4 regions of the Brevibacillus sp. HD3.3A genome follow, and region 1 is predicted to be linked to each of the others. Evidence: a T-box and tRNA genes for the amino acid it is inferred to sense, from the RefSeq annotation. Region 1 holds a T-box; the other regions hold tRNA genes.
The links. The T-box of region 1 lies ahead of leuS (leucine--tRNA ligase). A T-box ahead of a tRNA ligase gene usually reads a tRNA of that ligase, here a tRNA-Leu.

Region 1 (4,736 bases):
TCGGCTCACCCCAGTAGCGTTGACGGCTGAACAGCCAGTCGCGCAGACGGTAGGTCACTTTGCGATTTCCTTTGCCTTCGGCTTCCAGCCATTCGATCATTTTGTTGATCGCCTGCTCTTTGTTCAGACCGTCGAGCATGCCGGAATTGATATGCTCTCCGTCGCCTGTGTATGCTTCTTTGGAAATGTCTCCGCCCGCGATTACTGCTTTGATCGGCAGGTCGAATGTTTTTGCAAATTCATAGTCGCGCTCGTCGTGTGCAGGTACCGCCATGATCGAGCCGGTTCCATAGCTGATCAGCACGTAGTCTGCGATCCAGATCGGCAGGCGCTCGCCGTTTACCGGATTGATAGCGTATGCCCCGGTGAATACCCCTGTCTTTTCTTTTGCCAGGTCTGTACGTTCCAGATCGCTTTTGTGTTTGGCTTGCTCCAAATAAGCTTCTACGGCTGCTTTTTGCTCTGGGCTGGTAATCTGCTCAACCAGTTTGTGTTCTGGAGCGAGTACCGCGTAAGTAGCGCCGTAGAGCGTGTCCGGGCGCGTCGTGAAGACGGTAAAGCTTTGATCGTGTCCGTCGACGGCAAAAGTAACTTCTGCCCCTTCGGAGCGGCCAATCCAGTTGCGCTGCATTTCCTTGATGCTCTCCGGCCAATCCAGCTCTTCCAGGTCTTGCAGCAGTCTTTCCGCATAGGCCGTAATTTTCAGCACCCATTGCTTCATTGGACGGCGCTCGACTGGATGTCCGCCGCGCTCGCTCTTGCCATCGATGACTTCTTCGTTTGCCAGCACCGTTCCCAGTGCAGGGCACCAGTTTACAGCTACTTCGTCAATGTACGCCAAGCCGTGCTCATACAGCTTCGTGAAAATCCACTGGGTCCATTTGTAGTAGTGCGGGTCAGTCGTGTTGATCTCTCTGTCCCAATCGTAGGAGAAGCCCAAAGACTTGATTTGGCGGCGGAACGTGTTGATATTTTTTTCCGTGAACTCCGCAGGGTCATTGCCTGTGTCGAGCGCGTATTGCTCAGCAGGCAGACCAAACGCATCCCACCCCATTGGGTGAAGCACGTTGTAGCCTTGCATCCGCTTCATGCGGGACAAAATATCGGTAGCCGTATAGCCTTCCGGGTGTCCGACGTGCAGCCCTGCACCGGAAGGGTACGGGAACATATCGAGAGCGTAAAACTTTTGCTTGCCTGGGTCTTCTGATGTTTTAAAGGTTTTGTTTTGCTCCCAGTATTGTTGCCATTTTTTTTCGACTTCACGATGACTGAAAACCATGGTAGAGCACTCCCATCTTGAAATAGGTAAAAAAGTAGAAAACTTGGCTATGCCAAGCTGTTGCCAACATCATGATCCAAACTGCCTTTCGGCCATATAAAGAAAACCTCACGCCCCAATCGCTTGAACGAAAGGGACGAGAGGTTTGTTTATACTCCCGCGGTACCACCCACATTGGCGAATGCAAAGCATCCACCCACTTAAATCCGTAACGGGGATGAGCCGCCCACCCTTACACAACCATCCAAAAATGGCCTTCAAGGCGAGTGCTGAGAGGCGAGTTCGGACGATCCCGGGTTGACTTGCACCTGCCGTCAACTCTCTGTATGCTCGCGGGGCATATTCCTACTATTCCTCTTAAACGCGTCGAAATTTGCAGTTATAACGCCATTATAGTCAATTGGAACCAACCATGTCAAACTTTATGGCTTGCGTGCGGAAAAAAACAGGCGCTCGCTCGCTTCCTGCGGTGGCAAGTCCGAATAGTCTGCCGTAATGACGATGTCCGTGAACCCGGCCTCCGCGAGCCAGCGCATCAGTTGCACAGGCTGGTAAGCTCTTTGCCAGTGCTCCTCCTCCATCCGCTCGTACAAGCCGTTTGGCTGGCGGATGAAAAAGGTCAGCTGATGCTCTACTTCCAGGCGAAGCGGGTCGCAGAAACATTGCCAAATGTACGAAACCTCGTCGTCGACGTAGGTGAACGTCTCGTCTCCGAAAACGTGCAGCATCTTGTACGGACTGTGCACATCAAACAAGAAGCTTCCCCCTGGAGCAAGATGAGCGAACACGCGTCGGAACGTCTCCTGCACGTCCGCCTCTTCCGTCAGGTAGCTGAGAGAGTCGCACAAGGAAATGACCGCATCGGCTTCCGGCAAGGAAAGCTCGCGCATATCTTGTTCCACCCACGCTACCTCTACTTGCTCCTGACGCATTTTATCGTAGGCAATCGCCAGCATTTCGGCTGAGAGGTCGACACCTGTGACACGATAGCCCCGCTTCGCCAGCGGAATGGCGATCGTCCCTGTCCCGCAGCCGAGATCGATAATCCGCTTGGGTGCGCTGCCTTTTTGCCAGCTACGCTCAATCCAGTCGAGCCACTGATCGTAGGGGGTGTCTGCCATCAACGCATCGTAGACGGCGGCCATGTGTGCGTAGGCCATCTTTATTACCCTTGCACAGCGAAGGAAACCTCTTCTGCATCCTTCCACAGGCGCTCCAGGTTGTAAAACTCGCGATCTTCCCGGTGGAAGACGTGAATGACGATATCTCCCAGGTCAACCAGCACCCAGCGACCTTCGTCTGCCCCTTCAATCCCGCGAACATCATAGCCGTTTTTATGGGCCTGGTCGCGAATCTCGCGCACGATTGCCTGTACTTGGCGCTCGTTGTTTCCGTGGCAAATCATGAAGTAATCTGCAATGACGGACAGCTTGCTGATGTCCAGCACCTTGAGATTTTCTGCCTTTTTGTCATCGGCTGCCTTCACTACCAAGCGAGCCAACTCTTCTACTGTTTTAACCATCAAAACCCTCCTTCTCTCCCTTTGCGGGATACCAAATCGTTATAGGCAATCAGCGTCAACGGATAAACCGTTTTCTGCTTTTCTATCAAAAACTGAATGGTGCCGCCCAAAGCTAGTGCCAAGGCTTGATCCAAATTCTTTTCAGCCAGCGCGCGAATCTCGTCGACACCAGGAAAAATGCGGTTCGGTTCTATATAGTCTGCCACACAAACGACTTTTTCTAACAGGGACATCCCCGCTCGCCCCGTCGTGTGGTAGCGAACGGCTTGCAAAATATCCGTATCTGTCACACCGAGATCCGTCTGGATGACGATCGCCCCGGCAAAAGCGTGCCACAGCTCTTTTTCCCCTTCCAGAAGCTCTGTCGGCATATCGTGGCGAACGAGAATTTCGAACATTTTCTCCACGGGCCAGCATTTGCAGTAGTCGTGCAACAGCCCTGCAAGCTCCGCTTTGTCCGGGTCAGCCCCGTAGCGAACGGCAAGGTTGCGAGCTGACTGGGCGACTCCGAGCGTGTGGTTGAAGCGCTTTTCATGCATTTGCGCCCGAATGCGGGCAAGCAGTTCTTCCCGATTAGTCAAGAGTTTCATAGAATCGGTTCTCCTTTATATAGCGCTCCACAGCAGCTGGCACCAAGTAGCGGATGCTTTTGCCCGCAGCCGCCTTTTCGCGGATCAACGTGGAAGAGATGTCCCAAACCGGCATCTCCACAAACGTGACGTACTCGCTTGCCTCCCGATCCAGCTCGGTGCCCGGCCGGGCGAGTCCTATAAAGCGTACCATGCGAAGCAGCTCTTGGAACTGGTACCATTTGGGCAAGATTTTGACCATGTCTCCCCCAATAATAAAAGAAAACTGACAATCAGGGAACTGCTGTGTTAGCTGAACCATTGTGTCGTAGGTGTAGGAGGGGCCTTCTCTTCTCAGCTCGATATCCGTGACGCGAAAAGCCTCGTGATCGGCCACAGCCATCTGAACCATGTTCAGGCGATGCTCTGCCAATGTCAGACTGTCCCTCTGTTTGTGCGGAGGAATGTGCGTCGGCATGAACCAGATTTCATCAAGCCCGGCCTGTTCCCTGGCTTGTTCTGCTGCCAGCAAATGACCGCAGTGGATCGGATCGAATGTCCCGCCCATCATCCCTACTTTTTTGACGGCATGCTTCATGGCGGTAGTCCTTATGGTTACGGCAGCTTGATGGTCTTGTGCTCCCGGGACTCTTTGTACAAGACAACCGTATGGCCGATCAGCTGTACCAGCTCGGCACCCGCACCTGCTGCCAAATCTTCTGCTACCTCATGTTTGTCATCGCTGTTGTTTTGCAAGATCGCTACTTTGATCAATTCGCGCACTTCCAGCGCCTCTTTGATCTGGGTGATCATATTTTCATTCACGCCCCCTTTTCCTACTTGGAAAATCGGGGTGAGATGGTGTGCTTCTGCGCGCAAAAAGCGCTTTTGCTTGCCGGTCAACATCGGCATGCCTCCTTTTAGTTCCTGCAATCAAGATTGATCAGGTTGTTTTCGTCAGTTGCTGCAAGACAATCTCACGCATGACATCTGTCGGTGCGTCTGTACCCGTCCACAGCTCAAATGCCAGTGCCCCCTGGTTTACGAACATCCCGACGCCGGAGTGGACAGTCGCGCCGATTTCTTTCGCTTCACGCAACAGGCGCGTCTCCAGCGGGTTGTAGATCAGATCGCTGACAGTCAGGCCGGGATGGAGCCATTCTGCTGGCACAGGGGTTTCCTGCACGTTTGGCAGCATGCCGATGGAAGTCGTATTGATTAACAGGGATGAGTCTGCGATGGCGTCTTTGCCTTCCCCTTGCTCCACGATCCGCGTCGGGACGATTGTTCCCACATGCTCTGCCAGTACAGCCGCTCTTTCCCGCGAGCGGTTGATGATGCGAATTTCCTTGACGCCTTTTTCCGC
Region 2 (4,736 bases), 600 kb from region 1:
AGCCTACAAGAAGATCGAGGAATCGTCTGCGGCGAGCCTGAATGGGATCAAGGGCGAAGTCATTACGGTAGCGAAGCTGCGCGGCTATGAATCGCCTCTGGAAAAAACGCTGCTCGACTCGCGCATGGACAAGGCGACACTCGACGCGATGCTGACCGCGATGAAGGAAAGCTTGCCAGCTTTTACAAAATACTTCCAGGCCAAAGCGAAGCTGCTCGGCCATGAGAACGGTCTGCCGTTCTACGATTTGTTCGCTCCGGTTGGCGAAGCGGACATGCGCTTTACGTATCAGGAAGCGCGTGATTTCATCGTGAAGCACTTTGGTAGCTTTAGCGAAAAACTGGCGAATTATGCTGCCCGCGCGTTCGACAACCAGTGGATTGACGCTGAGACTCGCGAAGGCAAGCGCGGCGGAGCATTTTGCTACAACTTGCACATGGTAGGGGAAAGCCGGATCATGGCAAACTACACGGGCAGCTACAACGACGTGAGCACATTGGCGCACGAGCTGGGCCACGGCTATCACGGAGAATGTCTGGTGCAGGAAGCGTTTTACAACAGCGACTACCCGATGCCGATCGCGGAAACCGCGTCGATTTTGTGCGAGACGATCATCGCCAAAGCGGCGTTGGCTCAGGCAACCCCGGAAGAAGCCTTTTCGATTTTGGAAAATGACATCTCCGGTGCAAGCCAGGTCATCGTCGATATTTACAGCCGTTACTTGTTTGAAAGCGCGGTGTTTGCCCGCCGTTCCGAAGGCTCCCTGTCGGTTGGCGAGTTGAAGGAACTGATGCTGCAAGCGCAAAAAGACGCATATGGAGCAGGGCTGGATTCTTCCGTGCTGCATCCGTACATGTGGGTGTGCAAACCGCACTACTACAGCGCCGATTTCAACTTCTACAACTTCCCGTACGCATTTGGCCTGCTGTTTGCCAAAGGGCTGTACGCCGAGTATGTGAAGCGCGGTGAAGCGTTTGTGCAGCAATATGACGAGCTGTTGTCCGTGACCGGAAAAATGAGCATCGCCGACGTCGCTGCGATTATGGACGTAGATGTTCGCTCCGTTGACTTCTGGCGCAACTCGCTCGCCCTGATTGCCAAAGATATCGATACGTTTGTAGAGCTGGCGGCTGCGCGCGCCTAGCCTGCAGGAAAAAGCCCGATCTGAGCATCGGGCTTTTTTTGTGCGCATAGCAACTTGCTGACAGGGAGAAAGTAAGAAAAAACAAATGAGGTGATCACGTGGTAAACGGATTGCAGTTACTCGACCTACTACGGGAAACAGAGAACAAAATGCTGCATCTACATAGAGCCATCGACAGGGTCAGCAGCGAACCGGATTTCAAGGAATCGGTCAGCGTTCTCACCGTAGTGGTGCGCGATTACCAGCTTCAGCTCGACAAAATGAAGCAAGCTCTGGGCAAGATCGAAATCGGGGCGAACCAACAGCCGCCCCAGGCAGGACATAACACCGAAATTCACTGAGCCGATCCAACATGCGAACAGCCCACAACCTGATGACAGGTGTGGGCTGTATGCGTGGATTCCTTATTGCAGATCGATGTAGCGCTTGACGCCGTAAAATGGATACAGCTTGTGCATGTATTCCACTTTTCCGTAGCGAACGTCATCCCCGTTTGCGTGGACGATCGTTCCGTTCCCTAAATAAATCGCTACGTGGGAAACGCGTCCTTTTCCAAGCGCATCATAGAAGAGCAGATCGCCCGGTTGGGCTTGATCCAGCGGAATCGATGTCCCGCCGCGAAATTGTTCTTCGGATGTGCGAGGAAGTGTAACCCCAAGGCGGTTAAAAACGTAAGAAGTAAAGCCGCTGCAATCAAATCCGTCCGGCGTGGTCCCGCCAAGCACGTACGGAGTTTTCAGCAAAGGTTCAAAAATCGTTTCCAGATGCTTCAGGCTGGCGGAATCAACGTCACCAGAAAAAGTAACATCCGGAGTGAGTTTTGGACTCAGGTAAGAGGTGAAGACGTACGCTTCATCATCTTCAAATTCGATTTTTGTCCATTCACTGCCAGTTTGGACGACCTCAACTACATCACCAAATTTGAGCTTGCCTAATACTTTTGCATCGGTGGACGCTTTTTTGCGAACATTGAGAACGTCAACCGTCACACGAGCCTTTTCGCCAGCGGTCAATTCTGCTGGTTCTTCCTGCGCGAAGTCGGAAGGCGCGGTTACGACATCATGAGGAGCGTCGGAGTCACCACTTGTCGACAGACTGCCATCAGGCAAAGACAACGTCTGACCAATCGACAGCTGGTCGCTTTGCAGTTGGTTGACTTGCATGAGCTGGCTCACGGTAGTCTGGTGCTCGCGGGCGATTTTACTCAACGTATCACCTGCTGATACCACATACACTCCTGAGGCGGCGTGGGCAGCAGTAGGCAGCAGAGTGAAGAGGGCGAGGGAGGTGAGTAGCTTCGAAGTAAGTTTCATATCATCGTCTCCACCAATCTACTATTTTCTGCATATCTAGATAAAATTCTAGCGGATTTTCAATGGTAAATCTATGAAAAAATGATGTTTTAAAAAAGATTTCAAAAACTATTGCATAATTGATAGGGAACATGCTATATTACAAGAGTGCCCACGAGAGTGAGCAAAAAATGGAAAAACCACATGGAGCTGTGGTGAAGTTGGAGTTCACGCCGGTCTGTCACACCGGAGGTCGCGGGTTCGAGTCCCGTCAGCTCCGCCATTCTTTTACGAGAAGCATGGCGAAAAGCAAATCAGCAAACATGCCGGTATAGCTCAATTGGTAGAGCACCTGACTTGTAATCAGGGGGTTGTGGGTTCAAGTCCTATTGCCGGCACCATATTTTCATATGCGGTCGTGGCGGAATTGGCAGACGCGCTAGATTCAGGTTCTAGTGGTGGCAACACCGTGGAGGTTCAAGTCCTCTCGACCGCATCAACTGCGAACATAATAAAAGACCCTTAAATTGCTTAGTTTCGTAATTTAAGGGTCTTTTATTTATCGTCACCGCTCCGGCTAGATTCCTCGGCGATTCCGTTGCTGCCTGTACTCTTTTGGAGAATACTGGTGAACCTATGAGCAATTAGAGTTAAAATAGACATGCTGGCTTATTCTATGAGGGGGGGAAGGGATGAAATATTTTCTGCTCGGACATACCTATCCGGACGGCGGCTACATCGATGGCGATGTCGTATTTGACCCTCCGCTTGAAACATACTACCAAGTCGGAGCATGCAGTAACGACCTCAGGGGCTTTTTTTGCATCGGCTGAATTGGCTGCGCTCTTGAAGCTTCATAAATGTGACGTACAGATCATACAAGCAGATACGCGCTACTCCAATGGCAAGAATACCGAGAAAACATATTTTCTCGTTCATGCAGAGCAACGCTTGTCCTGCTTTGACTATCAGCAGTCGGAATACGCGGGCAAGGCTCTGGCTCTGGAGCGGCTGGCGCAGGGCGAGCATCCCGATAGCTTCTTAGTCAAGGGAGTCCGGTCCGTAGTTATTGATGAGAAGTGCGCGGCAGACGCCGATTTCTTTTTTCTCAAGAACGTTGTTCTGGTTGACCCGATCGTGTCGGAGACGCTTGCCAAGTCGATGTTAAACGAGCGCTTGAAGGTGCACCTGGAAGAGCTTGTCATCCAATAAAACCGGGTCATCCGCATGCGTTACAGACGTTTCTTCATCCCGCAGGTTAATTTCTGAGACGGACAGCTCGACGTTGCTTGGTATGAGGTCAATGTCGTACGTTACCAACAGGTGACTACGGGATTTTTTCTGTGAAAAACGTCTCGGCGTTTTTAGGAAAGTGGATGTGACCGCTCATGACCTGTATGCTTGAAAAATTCAACGTGCTTATCGTTTTTAAAATGGAAAGATCCCGGCCAAAGTTTGTCATTGGCCGGGATCTTTTTCACTTCACAACTTTGCGTATCGTGTGTATGAACATAAGTGTTGTACGTAATTAACAATAATGATGTACAACTTGATCATTGCAAACCATTGAATTTGCTTGCCAGTGTCACGGATCGAAGTGTTGTGTGTTTAGACCATTACTTTTCGCACAAAAAGCGCGTTCGGATATTGTTTGGTTTCCAGGAAAACGCGAGGTCGAGTCTTCGTGATGATCTTCCAATGATTAATCCAAACTCTCCCTTTTGGGGCGAGGCGGTTTTGTAGAGAACAGACTAATAGACCATTTTTGGCATCCAAGCCTGATGGCGTGTTCACTTTATTTATTTTGACAACGACACAATCGCCTACGCGCAGATTCGGATTGGTAGTAGAGGGACATTTTAAGGCGAACGTCGGGTTATTGATGGTCCGCAGCACCTGGTTCACATTTTGCAATTTGCGTGTTTGCCGTACGAGTTTGCCAGTCTTTTGATTCACGACGAAATGAATGATTGTAACGGTATTCGGCGGCTTGTTGCCATCCGCAATCGGTGCAGTCAAAACTCCGTCATGCACTTTCCAAACGCCCGCTTGTTTGTACACGACTCCGACGCATTCTCCTTTTTTCAGATTGAGGTTTGGATTTGCCATCGTTTGGATCGCTTCCTTTCTAGTATCCAATACACGTCAAAGGGTGGGGCAACAGACCTGATCCTGTTACGGAAAATTCAACAATAGGCAGGCAAGTTTAAATAGGGGGACTTGTAACGGGGAATGTAACCGCCATTTGTAGTCCCCTGCAATCTTTCATTTAGTTACGGCAAGTATGTTTAAATTCAGGG
Region 3 (4,736 bases), 1.9 Mb from region 1:
AAAGCGGCAACAAAAGTGTCGGTCGTCCGCTTCTCCGCGTCGCAGGTGCGGATTTACCAGAAGCAGACATTCTCCGGGGTGCTGCTCGATCAACTCGGCATCGCTCGCCCGCCCGCTCAGGACAAAGATTCTTTCATCGAAGTGATGACGAAGGAAACGATCCCGAGCATGGACGGAGACGTCATGTTTTACTTCGTGTCGGAGCAAGCCGGGAAAAACGATGCGGCGAAGGTTGTGGAGGAATGGAAAAACGACCCGCTGTTCAAAAACTTGAACGTTGCCAAAGCGAACAAGGTGATCCAGGTAGACGAGGCGATCTGGAACTCGGCAGGCGGCTACAAGGCGGCGAACTTGCTGCTCGATGAGCTGGCCGCTTATTTCGAAGTGAAGTAACATAAACGCTGGCTGGCGTCGGCTTGAAGCTGACGCCGGTTTTTTTCTTGTTCAGAACACGAAAAGAGGTGAAGGACAATGGGATAGTGATGCAAAGTCGCAGGCGGAAATGGAAATGGATCGGGCTTGCCGTCGGGTGTGCGATCCTTCTGCTCGGGATGCTGGCCAGCGTCCTGTTCGGGCTGCAACAATTCGGCCTTCGCGACATCTGGCTCGCCTATACACAGTTTGACGGCTCCAACGAGCATCTGATCGTGACGACTACGCGTGTTCCCCGGGCGCTGATCGCCGCCGCCGTCGGAGCGAGCTTGGCCGTTGCCGGAGCGATCATGCAGGTGCTGACGAAAAACCCGATAGCCTCGCCTTCTCTGCTCGGGATCAATTCCGGTGCCGTTCTGTTTATCGTTATCGGACTTGCCTTAACCGGATCGTCCCTGCCGATGAGCAGCATGATCTGGATCGCGCTCGGCGGAGCGGCGATAACTTCCTTGTTCGTATATACGCTGAGCATGCAGGGGGGCGGCGGTTTCGAGCCGATCAAGCTGACGCTGGCCGGGGCGGCTGTTGCTGCCTTCGCGTCCTCGGTCACCTCAGGGATTATGCTCATTCACAAGCATTCGCTGGAAACGGCGCTGCTCTGGATGATCGGCTCTGTATCGGGTCGAGAGCTGGGCCATCTGCTGTTCGTCCTGCCGTACTTGTGCGTCGGCTGGCTCCTCGCAATGCTGATCGCAGGCTCCCTCAATGTGCTGGCGCTAGGCGACGACAACGCCAAGTCGCTCGGTCAGCGGCTGACACTGATCCGGGCCGCCTCCGCGCTCGCAGTCGTCCTTCTGGCTGGCAGCTCCGTAGCGGCGGCGGGACCGATCGCCTTCGTCGGACTCATCGTGCCGCATCTGTGCCGATACGCGGTAGGCAGCGATCACCGCTGGCTGCTTCCTTACAGCGCCTTGACCGGAGCGATTTTGCTGGTAGCGGCTGACCTCGCCGCGCGCTTCGTCCTTATGCCGAAAGAAGTCCCGGTCGGCGTGGCGACGGCGCTGATCGGCGTTCCGTTCCTGATCTTCGTGGCGAGAAGGAGGAAGTCATGAAGAGACGTCCGACATGGAAAAATGCGACGATCGTAAGCTCGCTTGCCGTTGCGGCTTTGATCCTCGCCGTCTTCTGTCTGTCGCTCGGCAGTGTATCCATTCCGATTCGGGACGTGGTCCTGTCGCTTGTCGGCATGAACGGCGAAGGAAGCGATCTGATTATTACACAGTTTCGTTTGCCACGCATCGTAGCGGCGCTCCTGATCGGCGCGGCATTGGCTGTTTCCGGCAGCCTGCTGCAAGGAGTGATCCGCAATCCGCTCGCTTCTCCGGACCTGCTCGGCGTTACGGGCGGCGCTTCGGTAGCAGTGGTCGCTTTTATGACCGCCTTTACCAGCTACAGTATTCATTACGTGCCGATCATCGCGATCGCAGGGGCATTCGCCGCTGCTTCGGTCAACTACTCGTTCGCCTGGAAAAAGGGAGTCACTCCGTCCCGGCTCGTGCTAATCGGTATCGGCATCTCGACGGCGATGAGCGCCTTGACGATGTTTTTGCTGCTGAGCGGCCCCGCCTATCTCGCAGCCCAGGTGCTGAACTGGATGACGGGCAGCTTGTACGGGACGAACTGGAGCTATATCAAGGCCATCTGGCCGTGGATCGTCGCTTTGATCCCGCTGTCGCTCTTGTATGCGAAAGAGCTGGACATTCAGGCGCTCGGCGAAGAAACAGCGATCGGTCTCGGCAGCAGACTTCAGATGAGCCGAATGGTCGCGATGCTGCTCAGCGTCGCCCTCGCCGGGGTAGCGGTCGGCATCGCCGGAACGATCTCCTTCATCGGCCTGCTTGCCCCGCATATGGCGAGAAAGCTCGTCGGCAATCGCTACGGAATCGTCATCCCGACGGCAGCGCTCATCGGCGCAATCGTGCTGCTGCTTGCCGATCTGGCGGGACGAATGCTGTTCTTGCCGCTCGATATTCCTGCGGGCGTATTTACCGCCGGAGTGGGCGCTCCGTTTTTCCTGTACCTCCTGTTCAGGCGCAAACGGCCAGGGGCATGATCGGCAGAAGCGAAAAGGAGTCGGAGGCTGGTCCCCCGGCTCCTTTTTCTGTATGGATGGGATTTTTGTTTTGCATGGCCAAATGCTTGTACATGATTTGGAAATAGCAAAAAGGCTCCTGTTCTGCCAGAAACAGCAGAACAAGAACCTTTCATTGATAAAGCGATGCGGTCGAGAGGACTTGAACCTCCACGGTGTTGCCACCACTAGAACCTGAATCTAGCGCGTCTGCCAATTCCGCCACGACCGCGTATGAAAATGGTGGAGGCTGACGGGATCGAACCGCCGACCCTCTGCTTGTAAGGCAGATGCTCTCCCAGCTGAGCTAAGCCTCCACAATACCCCGACTTTCGCCGGGGCCCCAACCAGTTGTTGGGCTTCTAAGTGACCCGTAGGGGATTCGAACCCCTGTATGACAGCGTGAAAGGCTGCTGTGTTAAACCGCTTCACCAACGGGCCAAGATGGCGGATGGAGTGGGATTTGAACCCACGAGACGGGTCGACCCCGCCTACACGATTTCCAATCGTGCTCCTTCGGCCGCTCGGACATCCATCCATCTGTATCACTTGCCGAGCTGTACAGCTCAGGCAAGAATTAATCTATCATATCTAGCAAACGATTACAAGATATATTTTAAAATTTGTGGGAATTGCCTAAAGCAAGTTTCTCCCTCCGCCAATATGCTACCAGTAATCATCTATGTTGCGGAGTGATGACAGGTGGGCAGAAGACGACGGCGGGCAAGACGTATCCCTTGTTTGTACGGAAATTGGTGCGGGCCAGGCTGCTCTGGACCAGGCGCCCCTATCGACGATATCGACCGTTGCTGCAAAAAACATGACTACTGCTACCAGAAGCGCGGCTACTTTTCGTGCAGCTGCGATCAGGAGCTGCTGCGCTGTTTGCAGGACAAGATCGATATGAGCACGGAAAAAGGCAGGATGGCTGCGATGATTTCCGCCTATTTTTCCCGATCGAAGTGTATTCCTGACGACATGAAGTAGCCTTTTTACGAATTGTCATTCTTATCATTCTTTATACAAAAAACGGTAACTACTTGGACATAATTCCGCCATATTTCCCGTGATTTTCCTTGGCTTTTTTTGGTACTCTATTGAATGTCCAAGGAGGTTACACGCCGTGGAAGTACACATATGCACCGACGCCCGTGCTGCACTGTCGCTTAAAAGAGAAGTGATCTGCCATGGGATTTCCTGCTTTTACGTCCGCAAGTTTGAAAATGATCAAGTAGAATTTGTATTCCTAGCGCTCTCGGAGCACCAAAAGAAGCTCTTATGCTATACGCTGCGAAATTACAGCTACGCCCTAACTTATCTAGCCTAATCATAGCCATACAGTCGCGATCATTTTCGTCCCCTGGAAAACAGGGGATTTTTTCATTCCCAAAGCACATGCCCAAGCGGTGAGACGGGAAGAAGCTGCTCTTCCCGCCCCACCCAAGGCAACTTGCTGCCAAAATCCGGCTTCTCGGCTTCCGAACAGCGACGAGTCTGCTTTCGGTTCTTACAGCTTATGCTGTTCGATCTTGCCCAGCCGATGGATATCGTCGGCCGATACGGAGGACAGCGCATCCAAAAACTGAATCTGGAAGCTGCCCGGACCGTCTGCCGCCGATTTTTCCGCTGCTTTTTGCGCAGCCACACCGTATGCGACGAGCGCAGCAGCCCCAGCCGCCAACGTGTTTTCGGCAACAGCGGCAAAAGCCCCCATGACGGAAGTCAACAGGCAGCCTGTTCCCGTCACTTTGGTCAAGATCGGATGGCCGTTGTCGATGGCGTACACCGTACTGCCATCTGAAATGACATCCACCTTGCCCGTGATCGCCACTACCGTCTCCAGCTTCTCGGCAGCTGCTTTGGCGAGCGAAGCGACATCTCCGCCTGCCTCGCCTGCGTCCACGCCTTTAATCTCCCACGATTCCCCGATGACGTTGGCAATCTCCGCCGCATTTCCGCGAACCAGGGCGATATCTAGCTCGCGCACGATTTTTTGTGCCGTTTCGGTTCGATACGGGGTTGCTCCTGCGCCTACCGGATCGAACAAGACCGGAACGTGGTGCTGATTGGCCGATTTGCCCGCAATCAGCATCGCCTTTACTTCCCGCTCGCTCAAGGTGCCCATGTTCAGGACGAGTGATCCCGCGATTTTCGCCATGTCCGCCACTTCTTGCTTCGCATAAGCCATGACGGGAGATGCTCCGAGCGCGAGCAAGCCATTGGCTGTAAAGTT
Region 4 (4,736 bases), 1.3 Mb from region 1:
GCATTTTGTTGGTCGTTATCGGGCTGATCATGCTGCAAGTGTTTAAAATGGACTGGATGATGCGCTCTTTCAAGGTCGATTTAAAATCAAGACCTTTGGGGTATACTGGGTCCATACTGGTGGGAATGACCTATGCTGCTGGATGGACGCCTTGTGTGGGACCAATCCTCTCCGGCATTATCGTGCTTGGGGTAACCGATCCGTCCCGGGCGTTGACGTACACATTGGCCTATACACTCGGCTTTGCCATTCCGTTTTTCGTCATGACATTCTTCATCAGTAAAGTGAAAGCGATCGTCAAATATTCGGATCAATTCATGAAAGTCGGCGGGGGCGTCATGATTTTGTTCGGCGTGCTCTTGTACACCGACAAATTGACGGACATTACTCGCGTGCTCATTCAATTGTTCGGAGGCTTTACCGGATTTTAGATCAGGTCATGCAGAGGTGACGAAATGAAAAAGCTGTTGCTGGTTGTGCTGATTGTTGCGGGAGTTGGAGCAGCTGTGTGGGAAAAGCCCCAGGAGTCAGCGCCAGTCGTAGCCAACGTACAAAAACCGGAAGTAGGCTTTATGGCGCCGTCCTTTACTTTGACCGGGCTGGACAACCAGACGTACAAAGTAGAGGGCAAGCGAAGCAAGCCTGTCGTTCTCAACTTTTGGGCATCTTGGTGCGGGCCGTGCCGGATGGAAGCGCCTGACCTGCAAAAAATGTACGAGAAGTACGGCGGGCAGATCGACATGTACGGGGTGAATGTCACGAGCAATGACAGCCCTGAGGCAGCGCAAGCGTTTGTGCAGTCCTACAAGCTGACTTTTCCCATCCCGATGGATGTCAGTGGCTCCGTGTCGAACCGCTATCTCGTCCAGGCATTTCCCACGACCTACCTGATTGACACAGAAGGAATCGTCCGCAAAAAGATTATCGGGATGATCGACGCAGGCACATTGGAGCTGGAACTTCGCCAGCTTTTGAACGGCAAAAAATAAAGAGTGGAAACCGAACCGCGGGCGACAATTTGCCTGCGGTTTTCTTTTGCTGGGCGCGCTTGGGAGTGCCTGCCTATTTTGCACAGGGTCATTCCGTTTTGTATGTTTGCCTAAAGAGCGGGGTTGTTCTCCTTCATAGACTAGAGCACCAGGGCAAAGGGAGGGGAGCGAATGGCCAAGGGCAAAGGCAAGAAAGTAAAGAAGAAAAACAGTCGGCAGCATCCCAATCAGTTGAATCTTAAAATCGTGACGTCCAGTACATGCCTGGCGTGCAAACAGCAATGCGAGCGTGGCTTGGCGTATTTGGAGCGCATGTCCCAGCCTGGTGCGATCGGAAACGGGGTTCCCTGTATTCTTACCAAACCAAAGGCGTAGAGCGAGGCAGAGGCGCCCGACGGTCAGGAGATAATCCCAGCAGATGGAGCGGCGGGGTTATCTCTTTGTGCTTTTCGGGCGCAAGCCTCTCTCTGGCGGCACAGGACGCCATGTATTATACTGGAGAAAGCGTATTTGGCACAGAAAGGAGCTGTTTTCATGCGTCCCTTGCAAATCTCACCGGACACCGCCGTTAAGCTTGCAGAAGCCCTGAACGTTCCCCTGGAGCGGCTGATGCATATGCCGCAACACATTCTTTTGCAAAAAATGATGGAACTGGCCAAGCAGGAACAGGAAACAAACAAGCAAGAACCTGACCCATCCGAGTAAGGCGAAGAGGACTTTTCGCAACCGCCGTGGAAAAGATACAAGAACAAGTCCATACATATACTGGAGGAGAGCAAATGGCTGCAAATGTCGCACACAAGTTTCGCACAGGGTTGAAACCGCAAGCTTTCATCGAAGGCATGACCAAAAATCAGGATACGTTCCAAAACTGGTCAGAGGCGTTTGCTTGGGCAGATGAACAGGACCAGGCCTTTTTTGCCTCGTTGCAGCATCGGGATGATCTGAGATGTTTGATTTTGGCAGCAGAATGGTGCGGAGATGTGGTCAGAAACTTGCCGGTCGTTCTCCACGCTTTAAAAGAAACAGAGATGCCTGTTGAAATTTTGGTCATGGAAGACCACCTCGACCTGATGGATGAGTTTCTCACGATGGGCGGTCGCGCCATTCCAGTCGTCATTTTCGCAGATACAGGCGGACACGTGCTGGCAAAATGGGGCCCGAGACCTAGCCACGTACAGGCAATCATGACAGCGTTCAAACAGCAAAACCCAGATCGCAACGCCCCTGACTACGAAGAAAACATCAAGGTCGCTCGCGCAGAAATGCTCAAACAGTACGGAGAAGGCACGGGCTACCAGCAAGTCATTGTCAAAGAACTGAGAGAGCTGCTCTCCTCGATTTAACAAACGCGAACAACATACAGGGCGGAGTCTCGGCTCCGCCTATTTTCATGCAGAGAGGCTGAGATTGGATGCATTATTACGGAAACGAAACGATCATGTCCCTGGAGCAAGTTTTGCGTCTGGAGCCTTCCGAAGTGCGGATTTTAGAGTGGGTGCGCACCTATGAATTTTTGGAAAATCGCTTTGGTGTAGATGAGTCTGTGCCTTATTTTTTGGAGATCAAATGCGAGGCAGACCACGTCATGATTCGCAAAAACCGCATCCTGGACTTTCCGGACTACTCCTGTGAGGAGCAACTTTGGCTTGGGGAGGTGGAGCAGGCGCTTGCTGTTTTTCAACAATGGGCACAAGATATTTTAAAGCATGTCGTAAGCCCGTAAGAAAATGAGAAAAACCTATTGACGAAACTTGCGGTCCATGATAGAGTAAATAACGTCGTCTCGGACAAGCGCAAGCGGTAAGGAAGAGGCGCACGTTATTCAGCTGGGGAGATAGTGAAGTGGCTAAACACGGCAGACTGTAAATCTGCTCCCTCCGGGTTCGGCGGTTCGAATCCGTCTCTCCCCACCATTGATTTTCTAGCAGAAATGTGCTAGTATGTAAATACAGTTTTCTACATGCCGGTGTGGCGGAATGGCAGACGCGCGCGACTCAAAATCGTGAGGGAAACCGTGGGGGTTCAAGTCCCTTCACCGGCACCATATCTGAAAGACGACTCTTGGAATGTTTATTCCGAGAGTTTTTTTGTTTGCTTGTGGCGGCGGTCAGAAATTTAAGTGCATAATGCATGGCGCAATAAACGCTCAAGAAATTGCTCCAAAACGTCACAAGAACCTCGTGAAACCACAAGAAACTATAGGAATCCCACATGAACTTCGAAAATTTCGCCAGATTATGGGGAGATTTGGTACAATAGTAATCGTTTACTTTTGAGTTGCTGGCAAGGGAAGAGAGGGCCGCATGAATAAGTGGGAGTACATTGTGGGAGCTGTTCTTGGTGGTATCTTTTTAGTCATATCGTATCTGATCGCGAGGTTTGTGTTCGGCTATCTTTCCTGGGCGGCGACGGGATTAGCTTTGGTGCTGCCACTCTATGCGTTTTATGCCTATATGACAAGGGTGGATGATCGCTCGACGGAAATATCGCGGTTTGTGAAAATTTCGTTTTCTGGTTCGCTCGTTTTTCTCGTTTCTTCATGGGCGTGCATCCAATATTTCGCCCCTTTTTTGGTCGCAGACATTGGCGATGTTGTCCTTCCTTATATTTACACTCTGCGGATGGCGGGAGCCTTTCTGGTGGTGTTTTTAATCGCAGGCGCATTGATTTCCAACCGCCCGCATTCGTGAGCGGGGCAGGGGTGGACAAAAGGATGGGGAGGCGGTATACTTATTATTGTTAAATATTTGAAGTGAGTAACTTTTCTCATTGTTGCGCTTGTTGCTGCAGGATGTGTGGCTTGATGGAGAAAAGTGAACTTGCGGGTGTAGTTCAATGGTAGAACTCTAGCTTCCCAAGCTAGTAGCGTGGGTTCGATTCCCATCACCCGCTCCATAGAGGTAGTGCGTGAAAACTTTGAGAGATCAAGTTTTTTTCTTTTTGTGTTTGTGTGGGCATTGGGATGAGGGGAAAAGGCAACATGTCTTGGGGATGGTCTGGGGGCAGATTTACTGAATGTTTTTCTTGGATCCAGTTTGTCCAAATTCAAGGCAGCTTTCAGGTTAAGAGTTTTTATAGGTGCGCATATATGTCTGTAATTTTTTTATAATTAAGTCGTTCCCGGAGCACTTTGAAATCAAAACCTGCTTTCATTAACAGAGATTTACAGAGTGGTAGCTGTGTGTTGCAAATCGTATAGGCGAAGGTGTTTAAAATCTGTTTCTTTTAAGAAAGTTCCTCCATGCAGCTATTGGGGTGGTATAGTAAAGGGCATTTCATTCTCCCGGAAGAAAATATTAGGGGATCTTTAGCGGAGAGAGTGTCCATCAACAGCGCAGGCCGCTGCAATGATGGAGTTTATCCGATACACATTGGGACACCGCATGACTTTTTGTAAACAGTAACAAGCGACTTTCATCTGCTCACTTGTCTGCTGATCATGACGGGTCTGTCCGGATGAACAGTAGCGAGGGAGACAGTGATTAGAATGCTTACGACAGCAGGAATCAGGTTGACAAGCAAGACGCTGGGGAAGATTTCGCCTGCTGGTCTAGCTGGATTAAGAAAATAGTAGAGAATCGCACAGAGGGCCTTTTCCAAAAGGGAGAGGGCTTTTTTGATGGGGGCTGCTGTTACGACTCCCTGTTCATCAAAAAACTTGTCATTTCAGAAAATAAACACTAGCAAAAAGCACCTGAATGATGCTAAGATTTTTATGCCCGTTGTTAAGCTCTAACTTATCAT

Region 2: it encodes a tRNA-Leu, which carries the amino acid that the T-box ahead of leuS (leucine--tRNA ligase) is inferred to sense. The anticodon was not compared.
Region 3: it encodes a tRNA-Leu, which carries the amino acid that the T-box ahead of leuS (leucine--tRNA ligase) is inferred to sense. The anticodon was not compared.
Region 4: it encodes a tRNA-Leu, which carries the amino acid that the T-box ahead of leuS (leucine--tRNA ligase) is inferred to sense. The anticodon was not compared.

The regions. Positions count from the first base shown of each region.
Region 1 covers NZ_CP085874.1:2,107,060-2,111,795, reverse strand. The annotation lists gene leuS (leucine--tRNA ligase) at 1-1,279, opposite strand, end outside; T-box leader at 1,409-1,650, opposite strand; gene HP435_RS10345 (class I SAM-dependent DNA methyltransferase) at 1,702-2,439, opposite strand; gene rsfS (ribosome silencing factor) at 2,445-2,801, opposite strand; gene yqeK (bis(5'-nucleosyl)-tetraphosphatase (symmetrical) YqeK) at 2,801-3,391, opposite strand; gene HP435_RS10330 (nicotinate-nucleotide adenylyltransferase) at 3,375-3,968, opposite strand; gene yhbY (ribosome assembly RNA-binding protein YhbY) at 3,986-4,276, opposite strand; gene HP435_RS10320 (shikimate dehydrogenase) at 4,314-4,736, opposite strand, start outside.
Region 2 covers NZ_CP085874.1:2,703,592-2,708,327, forward strand. The annotation lists gene HP435_RS13370 (M3 family oligoendopeptidase) at 1-1,144, shown strand, start outside; gene HP435_RS13375 (hypothetical protein) at 1,243-1,485, shown strand; gene HP435_RS13380 (C40 family peptidase) at 1,549-2,457, opposite strand; tRNA gene HP435_RS13385 (tRNA-Asp) at 2,643-2,719, shown strand; tRNA gene HP435_RS13390 (tRNA-Thr) at 2,762-2,837, shown strand; tRNA gene HP435_RS13395 (tRNA-Leu) at 2,849-2,932, shown strand; gene HP435_RS13400 (imm11 family protein) at 3,178-3,648, shown strand; gene HP435_RS13405 (hypothetical protein) at 4,045-4,545, opposite strand; gene HP435_RS13410 (hypothetical protein) at 4,706-4,736, opposite strand, start outside.
Region 3 covers NZ_CP085874.1:4,034,427-4,039,162, forward strand. The annotation lists gene HP435_RS18655 (AraC family transcriptional regulator) at 1-393, shown strand, start outside; gene HP435_RS18660 (FecCD family ABC transporter permease) at 483-1,484, shown strand; gene HP435_RS18665 (FecCD family ABC transporter permease) at 1,481-2,485, shown strand; tRNA gene HP435_RS18670 (tRNA-Leu) at 2,652-2,735, opposite strand; tRNA gene HP435_RS18675 (tRNA-Val) at 2,745-2,820, opposite strand; tRNA gene HP435_RS18680 (tRNA-Glu) at 2,871-2,944, opposite strand; tRNA gene HP435_RS18685 (tRNA-Ser) at 2,949-3,041, opposite strand; gene HP435_RS18690 (phospholipase A2 family protein) at 3,206-3,490, shown strand; gene thiM (hydroxyethylthiazole kinase) at 4,011-4,736, opposite strand, start outside.
Region 4 covers NZ_CP085874.1:3,435,251-3,439,986, reverse strand. The annotation lists gene HP435_RS15675 (cytochrome c biogenesis CcdA family protein) at 1-431, shown strand, start outside; gene HP435_RS15670 (TlpA family protein disulfide reductase) at 456-989, shown strand; gene HP435_RS15665 (hypothetical protein) at 1,161-1,364, shown strand; gene HP435_RS15660 (YycC family protein) at 1,524-1,694, shown strand; gene HP435_RS15655 (thioredoxin family protein) at 1,769-2,335, shown strand; gene HP435_RS15650 (hypothetical protein) at 2,404-2,715, shown strand; tRNA gene HP435_RS15645 (tRNA-Tyr) at 2,821-2,905, shown strand; tRNA gene HP435_RS15640 (tRNA-Leu) at 2,955-3,036, shown strand; gene HP435_RS15635 (hypothetical protein) at 3,296-3,682, shown strand; tRNA gene HP435_RS15630 (tRNA-Gly) at 3,814-3,887, shown strand.